DNA from 2 places in the Sedimentibacter sp. zth1 genome. Region 2 is predicted to be linked to the other one. Evidence: a T-box and tRNA genes for the amino acid it is inferred to sense, from the RefSeq annotation. Region 2 holds a T-box; the other holds one or more tRNA genes.
What was found. A T-box is a leader RNA that pairs with one kind of tRNA and senses whether it is charged. The one in region 2 lies ahead of trpS (tryptophan--tRNA ligase), so its partner is inferred to be a tRNA-Trp.
Positions count from the first base shown of each region.

Region 1: it encodes a tRNA-Trp, which carries the amino acid that the T-box ahead of trpS (tryptophan--tRNA ligase) is inferred to sense. The anticodon was not compared.

Region 1 covers NZ_CP071445.1:1,363,325-1,374,630, reverse strand. The annotation lists rRNA gene JYG23_RS06970 (23S ribosomal RNA) at 1-2,421, shown strand, start outside; rRNA gene rrf (5S ribosomal RNA) at 2,639-2,755, shown strand; tRNA gene JYG23_RS06960 (tRNA-Asn) at 2,762-2,836, shown strand; tRNA gene JYG23_RS06955 (tRNA-Leu) at 2,844-2,932, shown strand; tRNA gene JYG23_RS06950 (tRNA-Met) at 2,949-3,024, shown strand; tRNA gene JYG23_RS06945 (tRNA-Glu) at 3,033-3,107, shown strand; tRNA gene JYG23_RS06940 (tRNA-Val) at 3,126-3,201, shown strand; tRNA gene JYG23_RS06935 (tRNA-Asp) at 3,221-3,297, shown strand; tRNA gene JYG23_RS06930 (tRNA-Thr) at 3,321-3,396, shown strand; tRNA gene JYG23_RS06925 (tRNA-Tyr) at 3,489-3,573, shown strand; tRNA gene JYG23_RS06920 (tRNA-Gly) at 3,588-3,662, shown strand; tRNA gene JYG23_RS06915 (tRNA-Gly) at 3,695-3,768, shown strand; tRNA gene JYG23_RS06910 (tRNA-Arg) at 3,783-3,859, shown strand; tRNA gene JYG23_RS06905 (tRNA-Gln) at 3,865-3,939, shown strand; tRNA gene JYG23_RS06900 (tRNA-Lys) at 3,960-4,035, shown strand; tRNA gene JYG23_RS06895 (tRNA-Ser) at 4,037-4,125, shown strand; tRNA gene JYG23_RS06890 (tRNA-Ser) at 4,151-4,240, shown strand; tRNA gene JYG23_RS06885 (tRNA-Ile) at 4,271-4,347, shown strand; tRNA gene JYG23_RS06880 (tRNA-Trp) at 4,358-4,433, shown strand; tRNA gene JYG23_RS06875 (tRNA-Pro) at 4,478-4,554, shown strand; tRNA gene JYG23_RS06870 (tRNA-Ile) at 4,567-4,643, shown strand; tRNA gene JYG23_RS06865 (tRNA-Ile) at 4,671-4,747, shown strand; tRNA gene JYG23_RS06860 (tRNA-Phe) at 4,753-4,828, shown strand; gene JYG23_RS06855 (ribonuclease H-like domain-containing protein) at 5,052-6,014, opposite strand; gene JYG23_RS06850 (DNA internalization-related competence protein ComEC/Rec2) at 6,103-8,472, shown strand; gene holA (DNA polymerase III subunit delta) at 8,462-9,490, shown strand; gene fni (type 2 isopentenyl-diphosphate Delta-isomerase) at 9,532-10,560, shown strand; gene rpsT (30S ribosomal protein S20) at 10,659-10,922, opposite strand; gene gpr (GPR endopeptidase) at 11,100-11,306, shown strand, end outside.
Region 2 covers NZ_CP071445.1:718,032-729,337, reverse strand. The annotation lists gene JYG23_RS03500 (hypothetical protein) at 1-1,770, shown strand, start outside; gene mgtE (magnesium transporter) at 2,319-3,671, shown strand; gene JYG23_RS03490 (S-ribosylhomocysteine lyase) at 3,709-4,188, shown strand; gene JYG23_RS03485 (NAD(P)H-hydrate dehydratase) at 4,225-5,106, opposite strand; gene JYG23_RS03480 (cold-shock protein) at 5,420-5,632, shown strand; gene trpS (tryptophan--tRNA ligase) at 5,842-6,843, opposite strand; T-box leader at 6,898-7,109, opposite strand; gene JYG23_RS03470 (ABC transporter ATP-binding protein) at 7,262-8,032, shown strand; gene JYG23_RS03465 (ABC transporter permease) at 8,034-9,209, shown strand; gene JYG23_RS03460 (DUF2785 domain-containing protein) at 9,226-10,059, shown strand; gene JYG23_RS03455 (NAD(P)-dependent oxidoreductase) at 10,098-10,985, shown strand; gene JYG23_RS03450 (DUF975 family protein) at 11,052-11,306, shown strand, end outside.

The sequences.
Region 1 (11,306 bases), 650 kb from region 2:
GTGAAAAGAACCCCGGGAGGGGAGTGAAAAAGAACCTGAAACCCTATGCTTATAAGCAGTGGGAGCACTACGAGTGTGACCGCGTACTTTTTGTAGAACGGGCCAGCGAGTTACGATATGCAGCAAGGTTAATAACTGAGAGGTTAGGAGCCGAAGCGAAAGCGAGTCTTAATAGGGCGAAAGTTGCATGTCGTAGACCCGAAACCAGGTGACCTATCCATGAGCAGGTTGAAGCTAGAGTAAAATCTGGTGGAGGACCGAACCCGTTAGCGTTTAAAAGCTATGGGATGACTTGTGGATAGCGGTGAAATTCCAATCGAACCTGGAGATAGCTGGTTCTCCTCGAAATAGCTTTAGGGCTAGCCTTAACGTAAGATTAATGGGGGTAGAGCACTGAATAGTCAAGGGACGTTATACGTTACCGAAACTTATCAAACTCCGAATACCATAAAATTAGCGTTGGGAGTCAGACTATGTGAGATAAGTTTCATAGTCAAAAGGGAAAGAGCCCAGATCACCAGCTAAGGTCCCAAAGATAGATTAAGTGGAAAAGGATGTAGGACTACACAGACAACCAGGAAGTTGGCTTAGAAGCAGCCACACTTTCAAAGAGTGCGTAATAGCTCACTGGTCGAGTGGACCTGCGCCGAAGATTACCGGGGCTAAAATCTATCACCGAAGCTGTGGGATTGTATTAATACAATCGGTAGAGGAGCATTCTGTACGAGTCGAAGCGCCATCGAAAGAGGCTGTGGATTGTACAGAAGAGAGAATGCTGGCATGAGTAGCGAAAGGTGAGTGAGAATCTCACCCATCGAAAGACTAAGGATTCCTGAGGAAGGCTCGTCCACTCAGGGTAAGTCGGGACCTAAGCCGAGGCCAAAAGGCGTAGGCGATGGATAACTGGTGGAAATTCCAGTACCACCGAAGATCGTTAAAAGAGAAGTGGGGACACAGAAAGATAAGTTAGCGTACTGATGGAATAGTACGTCTAAGTAAGTAGGGAGAAGAGATAGGCAAATCCGTTTCTTCAATAATCCTGAGATACGAATGGGAGCGAAAACAAGTAGTGAAGTAACTGAGTCTACGCTGTCAAGAAAATCCACTATCGAGATCAAGGTGCCCGTACCGTAAACCGACACAGGTAGTCAAGGAGAGAATCCAAAGATGAGCGGAAGAACTATTGTTAAGGAACTAGGCAAAATAACCCCGTAACTTCGGGAGAAGGGGTGCCCATGGAAGTGAAAGTCGAACGACCGGAGCTTTAGTGGGCCACAGAAAACAGGCTCAAGCGACTGTTTACCAAAAACACAGGTCTCTGCTAAATCGAAAGATGAAGTATAGGGGCTGACACCTGCCCGGTGCTGGAAGGTTAAGGGGAGCTGTAAGCGTAAGTGAAGCAGTGAACTTAAGCCCCAGTAAACGGCGGCCGTAACTATAACGGTCCTAAGGTAGCGAAATTCCTTGTCGGGTAAGTTCCGACCCGCACGAAAGGTGTAACGATTTGAGCACTGTCTCAACAATAGATCCGGTGAAATTGTAGTACTCGTGAAGATGCGAGTTACCCGCGGCAGGACGGAAAGACCCCATGGAGCTTTACTGCAGGCTGACATTGGAATTCGGTATTAATTGTACAGGATAGGTGGGAGACTAAGAAACATGTACGCCAGTATGTGTGGAGTCGCTGTTGGGATACCACTCTATTGATACTGAATTTCTAACATGATACTGTGATCCAGTATATGGACACTGTCAGTTGGGCAGTTTGACTGGGGCGGTCGCCTCCGAAAGAGTAACGGAGGCGCTCAAAGGTTTCCTCAGCACGGTCGGAAATCGTGCGAAGAGTGTAAAGGCAGAAGGAAGCTTGACTGCAAGACGTACATGTCGAGCAGGAACGAAAGTTGGACTTAGTGATCCGGTGGCGCCGAATGGAAGGGCCATCGCTTAACGGATAAAAGCTACCCTGGGGATAACAGGCTTATCTCCCCCAAGAGTCCACATCGACGGGGAGGTTTGGCACCTCGATGTCGGCTCGTCTCATCCTGGGGCTGAAGCAGGTCCCAAGGGTTGGGCTGTTCGCCCATTAAAGAGGCACGCGAGCTGGGTTCAGAACGTCGTGAGACAGTTCGGTCCCTATCCGTCGTGGGCGTAGGAAATTTGAAGGGAGCTGTCCTTAGTACGAGAGGACCGGGATGGACAGACCTATGGTGAATCAGTTGTTCCGCCAGGAGCACGGCTGAGTAGCTAAGTCTGGAATTGATAAGCGCTGAAGGCATCTAAGCGCGAAACAAACCTTAAGATAAGATTTCCCATTACGTAAGTAAGTAAGACCCCTGAAAGACTAACAGGTAGATAGGTCACAGGTGTAAGTGCAGCAATGTATTCAGCTGAGTGATACTAATAGGTCGAGGTCTTGACCAATAATGATCCTAACCCCATTTGATTCTCAAATGGATGGTAGGTCAGATCCAGCGAAATCCAAATCTATACGAACGTAAGTGAGTAAATAGATTTGTGATACAGTCGGACAAATCTCGAAAAGTTTTTCCTATACAATTTTGAAAGTTCAAACTTTCAATTTAATGATAACTTAATATACAATATAACGAAGTAATTTTTAAATTACGAGTTATACTAATCTGGTGATAATAGCAAAGAGGACACACCCGTTCCCATTCCGAACACGGAAGTTAAGCTCTTTAGCGCTGATGATACTTGGTGGGTGACTGCCTGGGAAAGTAAGACATCGCCAGATTGATATTCCGAGGTAGCTCAATGGTGGAGCAACCGGCTGTTAACCGGTAGGTCGTGGGTTCGAGCCCCACCCTCGGAGCCATGAATGTGCCGGAGTGGCGGAATTGGCAGACGCACAGGACTTAAAATCCTGCGTTCCCTAAAGAACGTACCAGTTCAAGTCTGGTCTTCGGTACCATTTTAAATTAATTTGTCGCGGGGTGGAGCAGCTGGAAGCTCGTCGGGCTCATAACCCGAAGGTCATAGGTTCGAATCCTGTCCCCGCTACCAAAATAAAAGGCCCTATGGTCAAGCGGTTAAGACACTTCCCTTTCACGGAAGTAACCCGAGTTCGAGTCTCGGTAGGGTCACCATTACAAAATAAAAAACATGGAAGCATAGCTCAGTTGGGAGAGCATCTGCCTTACAAGCAGGGGGTCATAGGTTCGAGCCCTATTGTTTCCACCATTTTTACAAAATTGAATGTGGCTTGGTAGTTCAGTTGGTTAGAATGCCAGCCTGTCACGCTGGAGGTCGTGGGTTCGAACCCCATCCAAGTCGCCATTTTCAATAAAAACAAGATACATGCTGGTGTAGCTCAATTGGTAGAGCAACTGACTTGTAATCAGTAGGTTGAGGGTTCAAGTCCTTTCACCAGCTCCATTTTCGCAGAAATTACGGAGTAATTTCAATACACAATGCGAAAGACGCAACGGCGTAAGCCATGTTGCGGAAAATAATTTTACTGAAAATATGGGAGGGTTCCCGAGTGGCTAAAGGGGACGGACTGTAAATCCGTTGGCAACGCCTTCACTGGTTCGAATCCAGTCCTTCCCACCAATTAAGTTTAAAATGCGGAAGTGGCTCAGTGGTAGAGCATCGCCTTGCCAAGGCGAGGGTCGCGAGTTCGAATCTCGTCTTCCGCTCCAAAAGTAACAAAAAATGTTAAAACGCATATAATGCGGGTGTAGCTCAGTGGTAGAGCCCCAGCCTTCCAAGCTGGTTGCGAGGGTCCGATTCCCTTCACCCGCTCCATTAAAAAAATTTATGGACCAGTAGCTCAGCTGGATAGAGCAACGGCCTTCTAAGCCGTGTGCCGGGGGTTCGACTCCCTTCTGGTTCACCATAAGTTGGGGTATAGCCAAGCGGTAAGGCACTAGACTTTGACTCTAGCATTCGTAGGTTCAAATCCTGCTACTCCAGCCATTTTTAAAAATTAATATAGTGATCCATTAGCTCAGCTGGCAGAGCACCTGACTTTTAATCAGGGTGTCCCGCGTTCGAATCGCGGATGGATCACCACGGAGAGGTACCGAAGCGGTCATAACGGGGCGGTCTTGAAAACCGTTAGGGTGTAAGCCCACGTGGGTTCGAATCCCACCCTCTCCGCCAATTTAATAGTTATAAAAATATATATGGAGAAGTACTCAAGTGGCTGAAGAGGCGCCCCTGCTAAGGGTGTAGATCCGATAAGGATGCGAGGGTTCAAATCCCTCCTTCTCCGCCATATTTATACCAAAATATTTTGTAATATTTTGGGCCTTTAGCTCAGTTGGTTAGAGCGCCCGGCTCATAACCGGTAGGTCCAAGGTTCGAATCCTTGAAGGCCCACCATTTACACCATAGGGGTGTAGTTCAGTTGGTAGAACAATGGTCTCCAAAACCATGTGTCGTGGGTTCAAGTCCTGCCACCCCTGCCAATTTTATTAAGCAAAAACAGGATAATAATTAAATAATAGTATTTCGGGGCGTAGCGCAGTTTGGTAGCGCATCTGGTTTGGGACCAGAGGGCCGCGGGTTCAAATCCTGCCGCCCCGACCAGTATTTAAATGTGGGCTTGTAGCTCAGGTGGTTAGAGCGCACGCCTGATAAGCGTGAGGTCGATGGTTCGAGTCCATCCAGGCCCACCACATTTTTCCAAAATATATTAATATTTTGGGCTTTTAGCTCAGTTGGTTAGAGCGCCCGGCTCATAACCGGTAGGTCCAAGGTTCGAATCCTTGAAGGCCCACCATGTTTGCCCAGATAGCTCAGTCGGTAGAGCAGGGGACTGAAAATCCCCGTGTCGGTGGTTCGATTCCGCCTTTGGGCACCATAGTAAAAACGTTGATTATTTTTAATCAACGTTTTTTATATACTGGGAAAGTCTACTTTTAGTATATAAAAAACGAGGATTGCAAAGGACGGGACGTCCTTGCCTTTAAGGGGAGTGCTCAGTAAAAATGCCTATTTCATAAGCATTTTTACGCCGAAGGGGGACATTGGTCCCCCTAGCGGAGTTGCGTAGTAACTTTTTTATTACAATAATATTTAATTTTTTAAATATCTTTTAATGCCTTTTCAATAATACTACATACATTTTCAAATAATAGAGTTCCATTAATTACTATTGGCACAATATTATCTTTTAAATTAGGCAATGTGTTAAAGTTCATCAATTTTATTTCATTATTATCTATAAATAATATATAATTATCGCTATCGCTTTTATATAGAGAAATCAAAATATCTAATTTTGTTATAGATGTTTGACTTTTGAAATTTAATTTATAGCAAAGTTTATTTGAGTTGTAATCCAATTTGTAATCAGTTATATTTAAAAATTTAATTTTTATTGCCTTGTTTGATATACTAATATCTTTTTTATTAACTTTCAATATACCTAATGTTTTGGAATAAAATATTTTATCATATGAATTCAAAATATTATCAAATATTATTGGAAGATAGTAAACATCTTCAAAATTATGCAAAAGTATTAAATCTCTGTGCTCATCTTTTTTATGAATTTTATATGCTTCATACAAGGTTATTACATCTTTGCCAGACAATGTGTCTTCTCTAAATATCTTAAAATATTTTTCAACAGTTTTAAGCTTATTATTTGCAATATTAATCTTATTTTTAAAATTCAGCATATCTTTATACAAATCAATACTATGTAGATTATTTAAATTAAAATCTATATTGTATTTTTCAAATTTTTTATTCAAATATGTTATATCAAATGATTTCCCGTTATATGTTATGATATATTTTTTTGTATATATTTTACTCATAAGGAAAAACAATGATTCTAATTCTTCCTGTTCATTTATAGAAAATGTTTGATAGATAATTTTTTTATTATTTTCAACTATCAAAAATGTTATAGAAACAATTTCACTCGTAACAGCAGATAATCCAGATGTTTCAATGTCTAAGTAAACACTGTCATTAAATATCTCTTCTATAAATTTATTATTTAAATTATAATCTTCAATAATTTTTTTACTAATCATTTTAATCCGTCCTATAAACAGTTTTTGTTTCCCCTAATAAGTTGCTTTATGTAGAATAATTTGGTAATATAAATACGGGGGTATAAATATGTATTATTTTGTAATTTATTTCGTTGCATATGTTTTGAGTATAATAGTATGTTTATATTTAAACTATAAAACTGCAATAATTTTAAGTCTAATATTTTTTGCACTGGGTATTGTTACGACAAAAAAATATGTAGCGTGTTTTTTAATAATTTTATTTGCGGTTTTGTCTGTTGTATGTATTAATTATAATTCAAAATCTATTTTAACACAATATCTTAATGATGATGTTAATGTAATTGTAGAAATAAAGAATGTTATTAAAGATGACAAAGAATCTGAATTTATTAGCTATAATGTTAATGTAATATGTCTAAACGGAAAAAATATACATGAAAAATCAATTCTATACATAAAAAAAGAAAATAAAATCGAAATAAATTCAATTCATAAAATTAACGTTAGCGTATCTAAAATTCAAGAATCTAAGAATTTTTTGCTTTTTAATTATAAAAAATCGCTTCGAACTAAAAAAATATTTGTAAACTTATTTGCAAATACAAAACCCAACCTTATAAAAAAGGATTATTCAAAAGTCAATACTATAGTAAATAATTTTAAAGGATTTGTCGAAAAATTGTTTTATTCAAATCTTAATGAAAAAAATGCAAATATTATATTATCAATTTTGTTAGGAGATAAGAAATACTTAGATGATGATTTATATAAAAGTATACAAAGAACTGGCCTGGCACATATATTTGCTGTCTCTGGTTTGCATATAGGTATATTATACGGCTTCTTAATAAAATTATTTTGTATGATTGGGTTTAACAAAAAGATTAGCTGGTTTTTAACATGGGGATTTTTGTGGTGCTATGGGTTTTTGATAGGATTTCCAGTGTCTGTTCTTAGAAGTTTAATAATGTTTACGTTCGTGTTTGGAGCAGAGTTATTGTATAGAAAATATAATACTATTAACTCAATTGTTATAGCAGCCTTTATATTATTAGTGGTAAACCCATTTTATTTATTTGATGTAGGTTTTCAATTGTCGTTTACCGCTGCATTTTGCTTAATTATTTTTAATAAGTATGTTAAGGATAAATTGAAATCTAAGAATACCATTATTTCTAGCATTTATTTATATATTTTTTTACAATTATTCACACTTCCTATTATGTCGTACTATTTTAATTATCTTTCATTGTTGGGCATTTTATACAATATAGCATTAGTTCCTATTTTTAGTGTACTTATTGTTATTGCATTTATTTCTGTTGGTGTAGGTTTTTTATGTGTATATACACTTGTCTTACCTTTAAAGATATATGATTATGTATTCAATGTTATTAGGTATGTAATAGATTGGGGTTCTAAAAGTAGTATTGCAGGTGTTAAAATACCCTCTATGAGGCTTTTAACTTGCTTTTTTTACTATGTTTTCTTAGCTTTAATACTATTTATAATAAATAATAAAAAATGCAGTTACAAGCGTATTTTATTTGCAACTTTTATAGTATACTACTGCATCAATTTTTTCATTATACCGCTAAGTTTAGATGGAACAAGACTTAATATAGTTGATGTTTCACAAGGCGTATTTATTATCCTAAGACACAATGATATAAATTTGATATTTGACGCGGGTAGCAATTCAGATAATATTGGCAAATATGTTTGTGCACCTTATATACTCAAAAATGGTTTTAATGATATAAAATCAATATTTATTAGCCACTGGCACATAGATCATTATAGTGGTGTTAATGAAATATTAAGTAGTTCTAAAGTTGGTAATGTATATTCTAGTTCCGAAGACGACAAGAATCTAATAAATTGCCATTGTAATCTTTTAAACAATACAGATAGTATAATTATAGATAATGAATTTAAAATTGATATATTATGGCCTAAAATCGGTTTTAAGTCTAATAATGAAAATAACATGTCCAATGTATATTTAGTAAAGTGTGGAAAAATAAAAATACTTATTACTGGGGATATCGAAAAGGAGGCTGAAAGGCAGATTCTAGATAGATTGGAAGATATAAATGTTTTAATTGTTCCTCATCATGGAAGTAAAACTTCTTCTACTACTGAATTTGTACAAGCAGTTAATCCTGATATTGCAGTATTTTCATATGGTAAAAATAATTATGGTATTCCACATCAGGAGGTTATTGATAAATATAATGATATAGGTTCAGATATTTTATCAACTTTTACTAATGGTGAAATTAATATTATGGAAATTAATGATGAAATATATTATAATACCTATAAGGGCAATCATTCTGAAAATATGAATGAAATATATAAATTATATTTTTTATTGAATTTATATATATTTGTTATATTATTAGTATATGTAATGTTTTATAAAAATTATATTTTAGATAAAAGATATGAGGGAAAATATGAGTTATAAAGAATTAATAAATAATATAAAAAAAGAAGATTTATTTTGTTTCAATATAATATATGGAAATGAAACCTTTCTAATTGATAATGCCATAAAAAGTGTAATCAATAAATTTGTTTCTAAAAATTTAAGAGAATTGAATTTTACTAAATTTGAAAAAATTGATGATAAGGAAAATGAATTTATAGAAACAGTTGCAACTTTTCCTTTTATGTCTGATAAAAAAGTAATTATTGTTGATGATAGTGATTTTTTAACTTCATCTGGTTCTATTAATAAAAGCATAGAGGAAAAGCTTATTAAATTAACAAAAGATAACATAGATACTACGATAGTATTATTTATTTTAAAAGGCAAAAAACCTGATAATAGAAAAAAATTGGTAAAAATAATCAAAGAAAATAAAGCAATATATGAAATTAAAAAATTAGATGAAGGTGAGTTAACTAACTATATAGTAGAAGGTTTTAAAAAAAATTCAGTTAAAATTACATCATCGAATGCAAGCTATATTGCAACAAACTGTGGTTATTTAGATTATGAAAGTACAGTTGATTTGTATGATGTAAATAATGAAATTCATAAAATTGCATCATATACATTAGATGAAGGCGAAGTAAATAGAGAAGTTATTGATGCTCTTTTAATAAAATCTCTTGATAGTAATATTTTTAGACTTGTTGATTTTATATGTGACGGTAAGAAAAAAGAAGCAAATAAAATGCTAGGAAACATGTTAATAAATGGTGTGGCTGAGCTATTTATTATGCATATGATAACAAGGCAGGTTAGAATGATTTATCAATATCAAATATTATACAAAAAAGGTTACTCATCTTCTCAAGTTTCTGATACTATGAAAATAAAGCCGTTTATAGCGAAGAAACTTAGTAGTTTATCTAAAAATATAAGTATGGATAAAACTGAAAAAATACTGAATACTCTTTTAAATATTGACAGACAAATTAAAACGGGGTTAATAGATAAGACAGTTGGATTAGAAATAATATGTAATTCTTTTTAAAGAAGTAATACAATATAAATTAATTTAGAATAGAGAATAAAATGGATAACAACTTAATTAGAAGTAAGAGAAAATTAGACCATATAAAATATGCACTTAAGGAAAGTAACAATAATACTAAAACAGGTCTTGATGATATAGTACTTATTCACAAGGCATTACCTAAATATAACCTTCAAGATATTGAAATAAATACAACTTTTTTAGGTAAGAAAATTAGCGCACCAATTTTTATAAACGCTATGACAGGTGGACATAAAGACGTTTTGAAAATAAACGAAATATTAGGAAGAGTTTCACGTGACGCTGACATACCAATTGCGGTTGGTTCTCAAAAGGCTGGAGTTGAAGATAAAAATCTTTTTGAAACATATAGTATAGTTAGAAAAATTAATCCTGAAGGAGTAGTTATTGGCAATTTATCTGCTAATTGTTCTTTAGAAGATGCTAAAATTGCTGTTGAGATGATAGAGGCGGATGCTTTACAATTGCATTTGAATGTAGCCCAGGAAATCAGTATGAAAGAGGGAGATACTACATTCGAAAATATAAGAGAAAATATAATAAATTTAAAAGAAGGTATAAATGTACCAGTGATTGTAAAAGAGGTTGGTTGTGGTATGAGCCTTGAAACTATAAAAGAGCTTATGAGTATGGATATTAAATACATTGATATTAGTGGAGCAGGAGGTACAAATTTTATAGATATAGAATATTCAAGACATAGTAAAGTTATTGATAATTCATTAATCAATTGGGGAATACCAACAGCATATTCTATGGTTGAAGCAAATATAGCTGGACTAAATGGATTTATAGTATCAGGAGGAATAAAAAATTCTTTTGATATTGCAAAGTGTTTATCAATGGGTGCTAAAATGGTAGGTATATCTGGAGAAATATTGAAACAATATTTTAAAAATGTTAATATAAATGACTGGATAGAAGAATTAAAAAGTAATTTGAAGAAAATTATGTTACTTACAAATTCATCTTGTATAAGTGAATTAACTATATGTGACAAGGTTATCAAGGGTGAGCTTTTAGAATGGCAAAATATTAGAAAGTAGTCTTATAAATATTTGATTATTAAAGATGTATAAGACTTTATATATATTTAATTATAATAAAAATGGGCTTAACATTTAATGTTACAGCCCTTTTATGATTAAGCTATTTTATTTAATCTTTGTTGTAATCTACTAACTTTTCTAGCAGCTGCGTGTTTGTGAATAGTGTTTTTAGCAGCAGCTCTATCTAATTTAGCTTCAACTTCTTTTAAATATTCCTTCGCTTTTTCAACGTCACCGCTTTCAATAGCAGTTTCGAATTTTTTAATATAAGTTTTTATTTCTGATTTTCTAACTTTGTTTATAGCAGTTTTTTTATCAATAACTAAAATTCTTTTTTTTGCTGATTTAATGTTTGCCAAATGTTTCACCTCCCCTGATGAGATTTAATATTTTAATATTTTAATATTCAATATTACAATTTATTAAACATAGCATACCAATTATACAAGTTTCTCAAACAAAAATCAAGAGAAAAGTATAAAAAAATAAAAAAAATGAATAATAAATAGAGAACAAATTATTTTGGAGGAACTTATATGTATAGAACAGACTTAGCCTATGAAGCCCACGAAGGTTTGGCTAAAAATTGCGATGGAGTTATACTTGAAACAAAAAATTTAAAATATGGAGAACTTGTAAAAATTGAGATTACAGATGAAGAAGCACAAAAAGTTGTAGGTAAAAAGATAGGCAAGTATGTAACCTATGAAACTCCAAGCTTTAAACATATGGATAAAGATAAA
Region 2 (11,306 bases):
GACGATTATATACTTGGAAATATAAATTCAGGTATCTTTTTAGCTATAACAAAAGAACCAGATTCAAGTGAGCATAGATATTTTTATTATAAAATACAGGATAATTATATTGAAATATATGCTACAGAGCAATATTATAATTATGGTATTAATGCGTTTTATCTTCCAAAGGAACTAAAAGCTAAGGACGGTAGTTCTTTGAACGAGTCTCAGATGTTGTTTTTTACATTGGGATATTCAGACACTAATGTATCATTAAATGTTAATTCTTTCATTTCAAGGGAATCAAAAAGTTTAATTTTATCCAAAAATAAAGATGATGGTAAAAAATATGCAGTAATTAATTACAATTGTGATTTAAAATTAGCGAATAATAGTAGCAGTGTATCTCCAAATATTTTTAATCTTGTACAAGGTGATAATGTAGAGATAATAAATGAATTAGATTCAGAATACGAGGTAAAAATATACTTTAATAGAGAAGAATTAGATAGCATGAAAGGAATATTTGAGAATTATAGAGAACAATTTAAAGAAGAATCAAATCATACCATTTCTTTAAGCGGAAGTACTCTAAAGGATTGTTTATTTATTTTACCTGAACCTATAAATAAAGGGATAAGTTATGATATACGTATGTCATGTGGACATGATACAGCTGACCCTGCATTATTCATTCTAAATCCGTACGGAAAATATAATTCAATTTTTTTAGAATTTCCTATAAAAGTGTTAAATAGCAATGATTTATTGATTTTAGAGAGTTTAACTTTGTTAGATACAGATTCATACGAAAAAGGGTCATCCTATTTGTGTGCACCTTATAACTATAATAACGAGCAATGTACTATAAATGATAGAGAATCTCATATGCCAGAGGTATGTTGGTCGGAACAAATATTAAATCATTTTCTAGAGGCTTATCAGTTATATCTAGATTATTATAAAAAGTGCTATAATAATAGTATAATTGATCCATCATTAAATTCTTTTAGGGATGAATTAATTAATGAATTATACTACTATCATTTATTTGAAGTAGAATGGAAAAAATGGGGCTTTGCCACTAAAGATAATAATTTCAGGGATGGTTTTGAAGTTTATCTTGAAGCTATCAATAAGGAGCTAAAAAAGTGTAATCCTTTAAGCATAGAGTTAATAAGCTTTTCTTATGATACCTACTATAATGATATGCAAAAACTAATTAATCGATTTAATAGTTCACATGTTTCTACTTCTGAACTTTTTAAGCAGGCTTCTAATCGTTATGGTAAAATATTTATCCAAGCAAAGGTAATAGAAAAGAAGTCAGTTGACATTTTCGTTATAAAGGATACTAATAGTGAATTGGAATATACAATAAAAATTGATGATGATGTTGCATTAAGTAATACAAACATAAATGTTGATGACAAAGTAACTTGTTTGTTGCTTTATAATTTTGATGACAACTTATATCATGTATGTAGTGATATTACTAAAGATTCCGATGATGTATACACTACATCAGATCCACCTGTTGAGGATAATATCAGTGATGCGAATGAAGATGAACAAATCATAGTTGACTATGGTGAAGTTATTGATATCTCAGAAGATTACATAATTACTATCAAAAACGATGAAGGTAATGTATTAAACATAAAAATTATAGATAATGCAAAATCTTTACGCAATGTTGATATTGGTGATAGGGTACTTTTTTCTTATCAATATGATGAAAATGGAAATCCATATACGTTAGGTGCAGATGTAGAAGCATGTAGGTAGGTGAAATTGCACACACCTGAACAGTTTTGCACACCCTTAAGTCAGTAGGGGTGCGCATTGTATTATTCGTAGCGTTTGTTTTCAAAAGTGTATTCCAACTTTGATACAATTAAGTATTGAAGTTGGAGTTTTTTTATGCCATAAATTTGTTGATTTCAACGTGTTTATAGAGTTTTGATGTTTTTAGAGTAGACTGTTTGCTCTGGATTTTACTTTTTCACTTAACAAAAAAAGAAATATACATAATATATTTAGTAAATAAAAGTTTTTTTCATATACTAATAAAGGAAAAAACAAACAAACTACTTTAAAGACTTTTTAATTATATGATAATATGATATAATACATGGGTTATAATATTATTTTAGATTAAAAGAGAGGTGAGCGGCATGGAACCAGGCAGTGGTGGGAGCACGACAGATATATTTAGTAGGCAGTATATAATTAGCAATTGTCTGTACATGCTACTACTTTAAATATTTAGTGTTTTTCTCCTGTCTTAGTAGTATTCAAATACTATTAATGAATTATTATGGAGGTTAAGAAAAATGAATACAGAAAACACATTAATTACAACTATTATAACTCTTACTGAAAAGAAGAAATTTAGCTCATTGAAAGACATCTTTATAACAATTAAGCCAATTGACATTGCAATATTATTTGAGGAAATAAACGAGGATCTTGTTCCTTTGTTATTTAGATTATTACCTAAAGAAAAAGCCGCAGAAACATTCATTGAAATGGAGAGTGATTTCAAGGAAAGATTAATTAAAGGCTTCTCAAATAAAGAGTTAAAGGAAGTAGTGGATGAACTGTATATTGATGATGCAGTAGATTTAGTTGAGGAAATGCCAGCAAATGTAGTGGGACGTATATTAAGGCAAGCAGACACACAAAAAAGACAACTAATCAACAGTATTTTACAATATCCTGAAAATAGTGCTGGAAGTATAATGACTACAGAATTTGTTAACTTACAGCCAAGTACGAATGTAAATGAAGCTATCAAGCATATTAGATTAACAGGTATACACAAAGAAACAATCAACGTTTGTTATGTTACAGATGAAACCAAGCGATTAATTGGAGTAGTGTCTATATTAAAGCTTATAGTTTCAGATGAAAGTGAAATTATTAATGATATTATGGAAAAAAACATAATATCTGTTTGCACACAGGATGAGCAAGAAGAAGTGGCACACAAGTTTAGCAAATATGATTTTTTTGCTATGCCTGTTGTAGATACAGAGAATCGTATGGTAGGTATAATTACGGTAGATGATGCAATTGATGTATTAGAAGATGAAACAACTGAAGATATAAACATAATGGCAGCTATTACGCCATCTACAAAACCATATATTAAAACAAGAGTTTTTGATATATTCAAAAGTCGTATTCCTTGGTTATTGCTACTTATGATATCAGCAACATTCACAGGTATAATAATAAAAAGATTTGAATCAGCATTATCTGCATGTGTAATTTTAACATCTTTTATACCTATGCTAATGGATACAGGTGGTAATTGTGGTAGTCAAGCTTCAGTTACAATTATTAGAGGTATATCTCTTGATGAAATACGATTTAAAGATATTTTAAAAGTTGCTTGGAAAGAGTTTAGAGTTGCTTTTCTATGTGGTGTAACACTAGCAGTATTTAATTTCATTAAGCTAATATTATTTGATAAAGTAACAATTTTTGTTGCATTAACAGTTTGTATAACTTTAGTTGTAACAGTATTTATAGCCAAAATAGTAGGTTGTACATTACCAATGTTAGCAAAAAAAATAGGTTTTGATCCAGCAGTTATGGCTAGTCCGTTTATAACAACAATTGTAGATGCTATGTCACTGCTTATATACTTTAAAATTGCTGCAATTTTACTTGGTGTATAAATATTGTTTAAAATATAATTTTGTGAGGAGATTGCATATGAAAAAAATTGAAAGTTTTCAAGTTAACCATTTAAATCTGAGAAGAGGTATTTATTTATCAAGAAAAGATTATATAGGTGATAATTGCATAACTACATTTGATATTAGGATGAAGGTGCCAAATCAGATGCCAGTTATGAATACTGCTGAATTGCACACAATAGAGCATATATGTGCAACTTTTTTGAGAAATCATGACATATATGATGAAAAAACTATATATTTTGGACCTATGGGTTGCAGAACTGGGTTTTACGTTGTATTTAAAGGTGAATTCGACTCAGAAAATGTTGTTGATATTATAACAGAAATGTTTAAATATATTGCCAACTATGAGGGTGAAGTTCCAGGAGCAGATGCTGCATCCTGTGGTAATTACTTGGATATGAATTTGCCAATGGCTAAATACGAAGCAAATGTTTATTTAAAAGAGGTACTAGAAAATTTATCTTATGAAAATTTACATTACAGTAAATAAATAATACAAAATCGAAAGGCAATCATAACTATGTTATTACTTAGCTATGATTGCTTTTATTGCATATGGTATATTTTCAATAATATCTGTAGCTATCAAGCCATATTCACCTTTATCTTTAGCAGCTAAATCACCTGATATACCGTGGATAAAAGTACCACAGCATGATGCCTCAAATAGATTTATTTTTTGTCCAACCAAAGAGGCTATTATACCTGACAAAACGTCACCACTACCGGCAGTTGCCATACCTGGATTTCCTGTTGGATTAATATAATATTCACCTTTTTCATTGGAAATAACAGTATGATATCCTTTTAATACAGTTACAACACCATATTTATTAGAAAATTCTAATGATGTTTTAATTCTATCGTTGAAATTAATGTTTGTATTTTCTAACAATCTTTCGAATTCCTTCGGGTGTGGCGTAAGAATTGTTTTTTCTTTTCTTTTATATAATACTTCAATGTTTTCGCCAATACAGTTCAGTCCATCTGCATCTAAAATTATTGGTTTATTATAATTTACTAAAATATGTTTTACTATTTGTTTTGTATCTTCATTAACTCTAATTCCAGGACCTAATACTAAACAATCCAAATCATTTATATAATCCATTATTTCATCAATATTTTGAATTTTAAAATGCTCATTGTTGTTTTGGTCGTGAACTGGTTTAATAATGCATTCCGTTAGCTTTATGCTAACTAAGTTCAATATACAGCTTGGAATAATAGTATAAACTAACCCGCTACCAGTTCTAAGAGTAGCTTGACTAGACATACAAACAGAGCCAGTCATTCCAACACTACCAGCAATAATTCCAATTTTTCCATAAGTTCCTTTATGCGTTTCTAAAGCACGTGGCTTTATATATTTTTTACATTCATCTAGGGTATAATAACAACTTTCCATCATAAATCTCCATTTCAAACTATTGATATGTATTATAACACAATTATCAAATTTGATAAAATAATATTTTGAAATACTAATTTCCTTCAAATTACGATTATTTTTGATACAATATATATTTATATAATAAATATATAAGCTATAATATATAAATATATATTTACATTTTAAAATATTAATGATATAATGAGCTATATTCAAATAATTGCTATGAACTCACAGATAGTGTAATTCATTGGTTGTTTTGATAATTTACAAAATCATGCGAGGTTTTATTATTTAAGAATATAAATATTTTTTGGAGGTACTGCAAATGAATAACGGTACAGTAAAATGGTTTAACTCAGAAAAAGGATTTGGATTTATTTCAAATGATGATGGTGGAGAAGATGTATTTGTACACTTTTCAGCTATTGATTCAGACGGATTCAAGTCACTAAACGAAGGACAAAAGGTTACTTTTGATATCGAAGCTGATCCTAAAAACAGCAAGAAACTTCGTGCTGCAAATGTACGTTTGGTATAAATAAACCAATAACTTAAAACAAGGTATTTTACACTAAATCGTATATTCTAAGGTCTACTTCTTTAAAAAGTTGTTCATCCTCCGAATTTATCATATATCGTACAGAATACTAAAGTTTAACACGGAATATTAATTTATTTCGTGTTTTTTTATTTTGATAATTAACAATCAAGCTATTAATACATATGTGTTAATAGCTTGATTAATTATTAGAGTATTATTTTCATAGCTTCTTTGATTGCTTCAACTTGCTTATTTCCAATTAGATTAGCTTTTTTTGTACCTTCTATTATAATTTCTTTCACTAAATTCAAGTTATTCTCGTAGTAATTACGTCTTTCTCTAATAGGTTCAAGCGTATTATTTAACTTTTTAGCTAAAAGTTTTTTACATGCAACACAACCAATGTTAGCACTTCTGCACATTTCACATGTGTTTTCATATTCTTCTTCATTAAATACTTTGTGATATTGAGATACCATGCAAATATTAGGATTTCCCTTATCTGTTAATGCAATTCTATTTTTATCAGTTAGAGCAGCCTTTACTTTTTTATCAATAGTTTTAGAATCATCAGATAGATATATTGCATTTCCTAAGCTTTTACCCATTTTACTATTTCCATCTAAACCTGCTAATCTAGAATTCTTGCTTAACAGTGTTTCAGGAACCTTAATAATCGTTTCACCATTACCGTATAGTTCATTAAATCTTCTTGTGATTTTTCTTGCTTGTTCCATGTGAGGTAATTGGTCATCTCCAACTGGTACTAAATCCGCATTACAAAATGTTATGTCTGCTGTCTGACTTACTGGATAACCTAAAAATCCATATGTTAAATCATCATAACCATATTGCTTAGCTTCTGTTTTAATTGTTGGATTATGACGTAAAGAATTTACAGAAACAAACATAGAGTAAAAAATAGTTAATTCTGCAATTGATGGTATCTGAGATTGTTGAACAAAAGTTACCTTATCTGGATCAAGCCCTACAGCTAAATTATCCATAGTTACTTGATAGATACTGTCATTAATAAGTTTTGGGTTTTGAAAGTGTGTAGTTAATGCTTGAATATCTGCTATCAATATAAATGTTTCATATTCATCCTGTAATAAAACCCTGTTTTGTAAACTTCCAACAAAATGTCCTAAATGTAATTTTCCTGTTGGTCTATCACCTGTTAAAATTCTTTTTTTCTCCAATTTAATTCCTCCAAATTTGTTTTAACCATCAATTAAGCAGAAAATAAAAAACTCCTATTCCAAAAGGAATAGAAGTATATAAGCCACCTTAAAGTTCTTTACATGCAAACACATGCTCTCATCATAACGGTTAGAGTTTCCGTCGACGCCTACTAATAGTTCAGGTCGACCTCATAAGTCCATTCATCATAATTAAACATATTACCATCTCACCATCGGTAACTCTCTGTAAAGTCGCTATTATGATTACTAATCTTAATCAACGGTTTATTATTTTTTTACATTATATCACTATTAGAAATAAATGCAACTATATTTTCAGAATTCTTAAAATTTAATTAAATTATGTAAATAATATTTACTTTATGTTACAGATATGATAAAATTTTATAGGTTAAATATTTAAAGTTCAAGGAGGAGAGTAATGAGCGAAATTTTAGTAGTTAATAATTTAAATAAAAGCTTTAAATTATCTAAAAAACAACAAAAGATTGAAAAAACAAAAGTAAAAGTTAAGCATGCAGTTAATAACCTTTCATTTTCAGTAAATGAAGGTGAAATATTTGGATTGCTTGGACCAAACGGTGCGGGTAAAACAACAACACTTAGAATGCTTGCAACACTTATAAAACCAAATAGTGGGGATGCATTAATTGATGGTATAAGCGTTGTTAATAATCCAGATGAAATAAGAACAAAGATTGGATTCCTAACAAGTGAACTTAAACTTGAGGAATTTTTCACTCCAAATTACTTATTTGATTTTTTCTCAGATTTACATAAGGTAGATGTTGAAACAAGAAATATACGAAAGAAAAAACTGTTTGAGAAGTTTGGAATTAATGATTTTGCTGAGATAAAAGTATCAAATTTGTCAACTGGTATGAAACAAAAGGCTTCTCTTGCAATTTCTTTAGCGCATGATCCTAATCTAATCATATTCGATGAACCTACAAATGGATTAGATATTTTAACAGCAAAGGTTGTAACAGATTTTTTGATTGAGTTAAAAAATGAAGGTAAGACTATTATTGTTTCAACACATATTTTTAGTCTTGTTGAAAAAATATGTGATAGAGTAGGTATAATCATAAATGGTGAAATGATTAAATGTGATGACCTTGTAAATATTACAAAAGAAAAATCACTAGAAGATAGTTTCTTTGAAATATACAAGAAAAAGGTTGGTGAATAATATGAAAAGCAGTATTGTTACAATTATAAAAAAAGAGTTTGCAAGATTTTTTGGTGATAAAAGACTTTTCTTTACGACAGTAATTATGCCTGGTCTAATGATATACATAATGTATAGTCTTATGGGAGGTGCATTTTCAAATGTATTTTCCGTTGATGAGGAATATGCTTCAAAGGTTAATATTGTAAACTTACCACAATCAGTAGAAACAATGCTTAGTGAATTGTCATTAGATAAAAAAGATATTACAGTAGATGATGTTACTGTATCTAAAGAACAAATAGTTAATGAAAAACTTGATTTACTTATAGTATTTCCAGAAAACTTTGATGAAATTGTTCCATCATTCGATAACATTTCTAACGAAAAAGCATTGAACATTGACATGTATTATAATTCAGCTTCAACAAAATCGCAAAATATTTATAGTATAATATCAGATATATTAGATAAATATGAAACATCGCTTTCAAATAAATTTGATATAAACAATACAGATGAGGCACATGATTTGGCTACTGAAAAAGCTTCAACAGGAATGATGTTTTCACTTATAATGCCAATGCTACTTATGATATTTTTATTCCAAGCTTGTATGGCAATAGCACCGGAATCAATTGCAGGAGAGAAGGAGCGTGGAACTATTGCACCACTTCTAGTAACACCTATTAAACGTAGTAATTTAGCTATTGGTAAAATTATTGCATTAGCAGTTATAGCATTACTAAGTGGTATTTCTAGTGCACTTGGTACTATGCTATCATTGCCTAAACTTATGAATTTTGGTGATGTCAGTGCTGCTGTATATGGAATTAATGACTATATACTATTAGGAACAGTTATTATCTCAACAATACTATTTTTAGTAGCTGTAGTTTCAATTTTATCTGCTAACGCAAAGACAATAAAAGAAGCTCAAACATCTTCTGCACCATTAATGTTTGTTATTACTATATTGGGTGTAACATCTATGTTTGGCAATGGAGCAAAAACAGAATTATTTTATTATTTCTTGCCATTCTATAATAGCTTGCAGTGTATGAATAGTATTTTTACATTTAAAGTTATTCAAATGAATATAATAGTTGCTGTATTGAGCAATCTTGCATATACAGGTATTGGAGTATTTGTACTTGCTAAAATGTTCAAAAGTGAAAAAATTATGTTTAATAAATAATTTTGGAGGAGGTTTTATGATAAGCGAAAAGCAATTATTTGATAAGCTAATAACGTATAGTAATCAACAATGGCAGATATCTGATGATATTAATCCGTATGAGTTAATATTGGATATGATTGAACATATCGGTGATGTAAATCCAACACTGAGAGATGATTTAATTTATACAGGATTTTATTATATAATATACAAATATAACAGATTATCAACTGAGCAGCTAAAGCATTTAGTTGATATTTGTTTAAGCGATAAATGTCTTTTCAATGGATTAGGTGAAATATCAGATAAAGTTTATACAAGGACGTTTACTTCACTATTATTGGATATTATTGTTCAAATGAATAATGAAAATAGCTTTTTAAATGAACAAGAATTATTACACATATATAGTGAGGTAATGAAATATTATAAATTAGAAAATGATTATAGGGGCTATGACAGTGTTAAGGGATGGGGACATTCAACCGCCCATACTGCAGATACTTTATGTGATTTAGCTAAATCTGAACATTTAAATAAAAATGAGTTAATGGAGATACTTAATGTTATCAGAGAAAAAGCCACAATAAATAATCTTGGATATTTATATAATGAGGATGAGAGATTAATCAATATAATTGAAAGTATTTATGAAAGACATATACTAAGTGATGATGAAATTGTTGATTGGATTTTGAGTTTTGATAATTATAAAAGAGAAAATATTTTTCCGGATAGAATCATAGAAAATACTAACAGAAGAAATTTTCTGCGTAGCTTGTACTTTAGATTTTTGAACAAAAATTATCTTGAGAGTTTTTTAGCAGCAACTAAAAAAGTTTTAGATGATATGCACAAATTTTATTAGGCAATATAAATATAATTATAGTATTTTTGGAGGACAGTATGAAATTTAATAAAATAGTAGCTGTAGATTATACAGGTATTGATGAATTTGTACATGATGAATTAGTAAGCTTGTGTGATGAATTAATTATGTATGATGATTTTCCAACAAATGAAAATGAAATAATAAAAAGATGTAAAGACGCTGAATGTATATTAGTATCTTGGAACACTAAAATAACTAAGAATATAATTAAAAATCTACCTGAGCTTAAATATATAGGCATGTGTTGTAGCCTATATGATGAACAGTCAGCAAATGTTGACATAAAACAGGCTAGAAAACAAAATATTATTGTAAAAGGTGTTATTAATTATGGTGATAATGGTGTAGTTGAGTTTATATATAGTGAACTTATAAGGCTTTTTAAGGGATTAGGTGAGCACCAATATAAACCAGAGCAAATAGAGCTAGAAGATATAAATCTTGGTATTATAGGTTTAGGTACTGTCGGAAAAATGGTAGCTGATACTGGAAATTTCTTTAACATGAATATTTCATATCATAGTAGAAATATAAAAAATGTTGACTACAAATATTTTAGCATGGAAAAACTTCTGAAAAATTCAGATGTTATATCAACACATTTACCAAGAAACATAGTATGTTTAGGAAAAAATGAGTTTGAACTATTTGGAGATGGTAAAGTATTAATCAATACAGGATTATGTCCATCATTTGAAATAGAAGCATTTGAAAAGTGGATTGAAAATAAACATAACTTTGCTATATTAGACATAGTTTCTTTGACCGATGATTTGATTGAAAAATATGGGCAATATAATAATATTATAATTAGCAGTAAATGTACAGGTTTTACTAAAAATGCTAGAAGGAGACTTGCAAAAAAAGTAATAAATAATATTGAAGACATGAATTTTATTTAGTTTTGACATATATGGAATATTATAGTAAAATATAGTTTATATATTGATTTAATGGGGGTATAACATATGTATTCAAGATTGGAACTAAAGGAGCATGCTCAATTTTCTATTAAAAACAGTATGACTAGTCCTATTTTAAACACTATTTTATATTTTGTCATTGTTATAGCAATTTCTGTAATTAATAACCTATTCATGAGAAGTGGAGGTTTAACAGTTTCAATTATAGGTATTGCAATATCATTGTTTTTAGGAGTTTTGGATATTAGTTATAAATGGTATTGTTTAACAATTTCAAGAGATACACATACAACAACATCT